Thermococcus gammatolerans EJ3: one gene and its partner. The protein of the gene in region 2 interacts with the protein of the main gene of each other region in a pairwise test. Links are inferred from orthologs where the notes say so. Each region holds a gene or a part of one and is shown on either strand. Other genes may lie near its edges. The genes, in order: TGAM_RS02355 and rpl7ae.

The links.
Region 1: the proteins of rpl7ae (region 2) and TGAM_RS02355 interact in binary tests that used the Methanocaldococcus jannaschii proteins (3 or more experiments, as listed by UniProt). The link is inferred for Thermococcus gammatolerans EJ3 from one-to-one orthologs.

Annotation. Positions count from the first base shown.
Region 1 is NC_012804.1:452,585-455,728, reverse strand. The notes cover bases 117-2,943. They hold TGAM_RS02355 (hypothetical protein), read left to right. Parts: upstream 117-809; coding sequence 810-2,078; downstream 2,079-2,943. Other genes in these bases: TGAM_RS02345 (TIGR00266 family protein), read right to left, coding at 2,820-2,943; TGAM_RS02350 (fibrillarin-like rRNA/tRNA 2'-O-methyltransferase), read left to right, coding at 2,084-2,764; TGAM_RS02360 (SPOUT family RNA methylase), read right to left, coding at 117-711. Also shown: more of TGAM_RS02360, read right to left, coding at 1-116; more of TGAM_RS02345, read right to left, coding at 2,944-3,144.
Region 2 is NC_012804.1:1,802,134-1,805,234, forward strand. Bases 255-3,038 are described here. They hold rpl7ae (50S ribosomal protein L7Ae), read right to left. Parts: upstream 1,941-3,038; coding sequence 1,569-1,940; downstream 255-1,568. Other genes in these bases: TGAM_RS09470 (hypothetical protein), read left to right, coding at 255-288; TGAM_RS11300 (hypothetical protein), read left to right, coding at 285-458; ndk (nucleoside-diphosphate kinase), read right to left, coding at 461-985; TGAM_RS09480 (50S ribosomal protein L24e), read right to left, coding at 1,074-1,280; TGAM_RS09485 (30S ribosomal protein S28e), read right to left, coding at 1,283-1,495. Outside these bases: more of TGAM_RS09470, read left to right, coding at 1-254; more of truD, read right to left, coding at 3,039-3,101. UniProt on the Methanocaldococcus jannaschii protein: Multifunctional RNA-binding protein that recognizes the K-turn motif in ribosomal RNA, the RNA component of RNase P, box H/ACA, box C/D and box C'/D' sRNAs.

The DNA of each region.
Region 1 (3,144 bases), 1.3 Mb from region 2 along the record:
GATCTGATAGCGGCTTTCCTGTCCGATCTTTACTCCCCTGATAAATTCCATGAGCTCGTAGGCATCCATCCTTTCTTTGGGAGCTATGATTAACTCCTTGACCTCGAAAGCCTGGGCGGCCCTTCCGATTTTCTCCCCGAACAGCCTACATGCTTTGTAATCACCCCAGTAGGGCATCTGAACGATCGTGAGCTTCTTGAAAAGCTTTCTTGCATCTATCTTGTCAGGAGTATACTTTCTGAACTCCTCCCCGGGGATTACAGAGATGTAAGCCCTATCCCCGATTATTTCCACTTGAACAACCTTATCGGGCCAGCTCAGATTGACGTCGGCGTTAGTGAGCTCCTTGATTTTAGCCCCAAGAACCCTATTGACATCGATGCTCGAAAAGTCATGCTTTCCCCGTCTCTTGGTCTTCACGGCGTAGGTTTCGTTTTCATCGATAAAGTCAGCCAGTTTTTCCGCACTCTCCGCTATCTTCTCAAGACTTGCTTCAGTCTCGACGATCACCGGAATAACGCGCTCCACTTCAGGGATCTGGAGTATCTTCTCAAGAGCATCCTCATCCGAGCTTTCCACAAGTACAAGGCCAGAATATCCCATCGGCGATGCCCAAACCTCCGCTTTAGGCAGCAGCTCGGAGATGTAGTTGGCCGCAACGCTTTCCATGCCCCTCTGCGTTTTGACTATGAACTTCCTACCGGCACCCATCCCTAACACCAACCATCACTCAATCACTGGGTTTATAGACCTTTGGAGGCATGAAATCTTTTTATAGAGGGAGCCCAATATGATCCGGAGGTGGTAGTGTGAGGGTTTACATTGCCGAGAATGTCAGGGGCGTTTACGCCTTCGACGAGAGCGGGAAGCTCATCGCGAGCAAACCCTTCAGCGGAAAGCCAGAGACAAGCCTCGACAGGCTTTTGAAGGGAGAACCGAGCGACGAGCTGAGTGCCCTCCTCGACGAGCTGAAAGGAGAGGGGTACGAAGAGTTCATCGTGGAGGACACCGAGCTGAGCAGAAAGCTCAAGGAGCTCGGCTACAACGCAACAGCTGAGTTCCCGAACCTTGCGGGAGAAAAGTTGCGCTCAAGTCCAGAGGAGTTCCTCGGCGAGAACTGGTTTGACGAGTACTACACCGTTGGCGTTGCATTAACGAGGCTCCGCATACAGGAGCAGAGCGGTGCGCGCGACAAGATGATTATACAGGCCATCGAGGCGCTCGATGACATCGACAAGGTCATTAACCTGCTCGTTTCGAGGCTGAGGGAGTGGTACGGCCTCCACTTCCCCGAACTGGACGAAATCCTGCCCAAGCACCCGCAGTATGTGACTTTCGTTAAGGAAATTGGCCCGAGGGAGAACGTGAGCAGGGAGAAGCTTGAAAAGCTCGGCTTCTCCGAGGGCAAGATTAAGAAGATCCTCAAAGCGGCCGAGAAGTCGATGGGAGCACCGCTCGGTAAGTTCGACAGCGAAATCATAAGGAAGCTCGCCAGCGAGATAAGTGACCTCTACAAGCTGAGGGAGCAGATTGAGGACTACCTTGAGACGGCGATGGACGAGGTGGCTCCAAACCTGAAGGCTCTGGTCGGTGCGAAGCTTGCCGCTCGCTTGATGAGCCTCGCTGGAGGCCTTAAGGAGCTCGCCATGATGCCCGCTTCAACGATACAGGTTCTTGGAGCCGAGAAGGCCCTCTTCAGGCACCTAAGGACGGGCGCCAAGCCGCCAAAGCACGGCGTCATCTTCCAGTACCCTGCAATAAACCGCTCGCCCTGGTGGCAGAGGGGTAAGATTGCGAGGGCTTTAGCTGGAAAGCTGGCCATAGCGGCTCGCGTTGACTACTTCTCTGGTGAATACATCGGTGAGGAGCTGAAGAAGGAGCTCGAGCAGAGAATCAAGGAAATCAAGGAGAAGTACCCGAACCCGCCCAAGAGGAAGGCCAAGCCGGAGAAGAAGAAAAAGAAGAAGTTCAAGGGCAAGGAAAAGAAGGGCAAGAAGCACGAAAAGGGCAGGAAGGAGAAGAAGGGTAAAGGCAAGCCCGATAAGAAGGGTAAGAAGAAAAAGAAGGGCAAGAGGTGAGGTAGATGAAGGTTAAGAAGCACAGGTTCCCGGGCGTTTACATCGTCATCGATGACGACGGGAGCGAGAAGATTGCAACCAAGAACCTCGTTCCCGGCCAGAGGGTTTATGGGGAGAGAGTTATCAAGTTCGAGGGCGAGGAGTACAGGATTTGGAATCCAAGCAGATCAAAGCTTGGAGCGGCGATACTCAACGGCCTCAAGAACTTCCCGATTAAGCCCGGCTCAACGGTGCTCTACCTTGGAATAGCGAGCGGAACCACCGCTTCCCACGTCAGCGACATCGTCGGCTGGGAGGGCAAGATATTCGGCGTCGAGTTCTCGCCGAGGGTTCTCAGGGAGCTCGTTCCAATAGTCGAGGAGAGGAGGAACATCGTCCCGATACTCGGCGACGCTACCAAGCCCGAAGGTTACCGCGCACTCGTTCCGAAGGTTGACGTCATCTTCGAGGACGTCGCCCAGCCGACTCAGGCGAAAATCCTCATAGACAACGCCAAGGTGTTCCTCAAGAGCGGTGGCTACGGAATGATTTCTGTCAAGAGCAGGAGCATCGACGTCACCAAGGAGCCCGAGGAGGTCTTCAAGGAGGTCGAGAGGGAACTCGCGAGCTACTTCGAGGTCGTTGAGAGGCTTTCGCTCGAGCCCTACGAGAAGGACCACGCTCTCTTCGTCGTTAGAAAGCCTTGAGACTTTCTTTTTGAACTTTTAGGCCCTTTAAATTTTGAAAAAGGAAATCGGGGCATCAACCCCTTTTTGGTAGGTGCGGGATTATCCAGCTCAGGAAACCATCCATACTCCTCGTCTGTATGTACAGAGTTCCGGTGCCATAGAATTCGGCAACAAGCCCTTCTCCGCTGAGGAGAGTGCTCTTCAGTCCGCCGACCCGCTTCACTGTAAAGTCCAGACCCTCGCTGAAGGCCACGAGGTGTCCTGTGTCTATGATAAAGCGCTCGTTGTGAAGTTCCTTTCTGACTATGGCCCCGAAGCTTGAGAGGAACACCGTGCCCCTTCCGCTCATCTTGAGCAGGAACAGTCCTTCCCTGCCAAAGAACGTTTTTGCCCCTCCC
Region 2 (3,101 bases):
CGAAGGAACTCTCTTGTAGGTCTAAGGGCTACGCCCTGTACGGACGGGCTGAGTGAACTGGTCAGTGAAAGTGACCTCAGATGCCTCACTGACGAGGAAAGCCTGGGAGTTTACAGAATCAACGGCTACCTTCTCGTGGGCGGGAAAATTGGAAACTTTCCCCAGTGGAGGGAGATTGTTAGGTGCATTGCGATGGCCCCAGAGCAGAGAACTGTCCAAGGGGTGATAATTGGGCTCATCTACCTCCTTCCCGTCCGGCAGGGATTATTCTGGGAGACAGTATCGTGACAGCACTGGCACTTCTGATTCTGGCGGTGTTAGACTACCTCACCGTGGCGTTTCTGAGCGTTAGGGTGTTTCAAAGGGCTCTTCCCGAGGACTGCAGGGAGGTGATGGACGAATACAAGAAGTTCATTAAGGAGAGCAAGAAAAGGGAAGGAAAACGGGTTATTGCCTGATATCACCTCTCAAGACAGTCCATAGCGTCGAGGTACTCCTTTTTGGCCCTCGCGTGTGTATGATAGAACCAGTCGGAAGCTTTGCAGTAGCTGTAGAGCTCCTCCGGCTTGAAGTAGAGGTTTATTTCCCTTTCGGCGCTCTCGGGGCTGTCTGAGGCATGGATGACGTTGTATATTGCATCCCCAACGTCGAGGCCGTAGTCCCCCCTGATGCTCCCGGGTTCGGCGTCCTTTGGGTCCGTCGCTCCGGCCATCTTCCTGACGACGCTTATGGCGTAGCGCCCTTCGACTACCATCACGACGCTCGGGGCCTTTGTGATGTAGTCTATCAGCGCCTCGAAGAAGGGCTTTCCCCTGTGCTCCTCGTAGTGCTTTTCAGCGAGCTCGCGGTCAATCCATATCATCTTCATTCCAACGATTTTAAGGCCCCTCTTCTCAAAACGGCTTATGATTTCGCCCATCAGCCCCCGGACAACGGCGTCAGGCTTCAGGATAACGAGGGTTCTTTCGACCTTGCTCTCGGCCATCGGCAACACCGCTTATAGAATGGGGTACGCGGTTAATAGGTTTTTTGGGTCGTAGCAGAAACGGTTGAAAGGATTAAAAAGAAAGAAATCACTTCCTCCTCTTGGCCCTCTGGAGTCTGGCCTCCTGGAAGGCCTTGGTCCACTTGAGCTTCCTCGGATTGCGCCCCATGAAGTAGAGCTTCTCGCACTTGCTGGAGCAGAAGAACAGGACTCTGCCGTCGTTCCTGACGAACATCTTGCCCGTTCCCGGCTCGAACTCCCTTCCGCAGTAGGAGCAGACGTTCCAGCGGGCCATTTTCAGCGCCTCCTCCTGATCTCTCTCGCCTCACGCTCAGTCTCCCTGAGGATGACTATATCGCCAACGCGAACTGGCCCTTTAACGTTCCTCCTGATGACACGACCCTTGTCGCGTCCCTCGAGTATCCTAACCTTGACCTGAGTAACGCCGCCGGTGACACCGGTCCTTGCAACGATCTCGATGACCTCAGCCGGGTATCCTTCGTCGCTCATACCTCACACCCCTTTAAAACTCAAGCTCGCGAGATGAACTTAAACCTTTCGTGATTAAGGAAGGAAAAGGAGCTCACTTCATGAGCTCCTTGACCTTCATAGCAATGTCCTCAACGAGCTCGCGGGCCTTGCCGGGCTCTATTATTGCCACGCTCGCAGCGGCGACCTCAAGCCCGGCGGCCGCACCGAGCTCCTTCTTGCTCGGAACGTAGATGTACGGGATCTCCTTCTCCTCACAGAGCGGCGGAAGGTGGGCAACTATCTCCTCGGGGTCAACGTCCTCGGCAATTATAACGAGCTTGGCCTGGCCCCTCTCGACGGCCTTGGTGGTCTCGTTGGTGCCCTTCCTTATCCTTCCGGTGTCGCGAGCGATCTCAACGGCCTCAAGGGCCTTCTCGGCAAGCTCCTGGGGAACCTCAAACTTTACGTAGCTCGGCTTCGCCATCTTTCATCCCTCCGAAACCTCATCGTTCATCCGGTTTGTCAAGGTAGAAAGACGGATTGCGTTTTTAAACCTTTCCTTCAGTGATCTTTCATTATCTCGCGCAGGACGCTCGTCGCGTAAACCCCCTTCGGAAGAAAGAAGCGGAAGCACATCCCAGTCTCTGGAAGGTAGCCGTATGTTAGACCGATCGGCCTTATCAGGAGTTCCCGTCTTCTTCCAGGCTCGGCCATTGGCTTTGGCAGTTTTTTAAAGGCGTCAAGAGTTATTCCCTCCCCCTCAAGGATTTCTTCCTCAAGTTCACCCGGGATTCCCTTGGCCCTTCTCATCGCGAAACCGAAGAGCGGGCCCGAAACCATTGCTTCGCCTCTCTTCACCTTCTCACGGACGAAGTTAAGGTTGGTCTCGGTAACTCGGTAGGTCCTATCTCGGTAGGGGATCCCCCCTTTAACCTGGACGACTATATCTCCGACGAGCGGTTCATTGAGTGGAAGCTCTTCGATTCTCCTCGATAGGTAGAGGTTGAAGAGGTAGCTCTGGTAGGCATGGATGAAGATGCGCATTATCGGGAGCGGGAGCGACAGGAAGGCCTTTTTCCAGCTTCCGGTCTTCTTGTATGTGTAGAGCAGGGTTCTCTCGTAGCGGAGAAAGCGCGGGAACTCCTCCAAAGCCCTATCCACGTCTTCAGTCTCCCAGAAGTTCCTCCTTGCCTCATCGCCCTCCATGCTCCCGTCGGCGTAGCCGAGGAAGAGCCTCGCCGCCTCATCGAACTCCCCCTGGAGGAGGAGCTTTCCAATCAGGTGGTTCACGACCCTCCTCTCGCCGAAGCGCTGGTAGCCGAAGTAGTTGGGAAAGCCACCCTTCTCGCGGAGTTCCCGAATTATTTCTTTAGTCCTATCAAAGGCACTCCCCTCAACGTCCCGAATGATTATCCTAAAGCGGTTGCCAAGCAGATGGCCGAGCTTTATGAACCGGCCGTAAGAGACGAACCTCAGCTCGACGTCCCGGATTTGAATGGATTCGACCTTCTCCTTAGCCCCGGCTGGCACGCTTATGTACTGGTAAGTTACGGCGTGCCTGTCCTTTGTCCCCGCGAAGCCTATATCACGGTGGCTTATCCCGGCACGCTTGGCAATCTCCTTTATCACTGCCATAGTGTCCCAG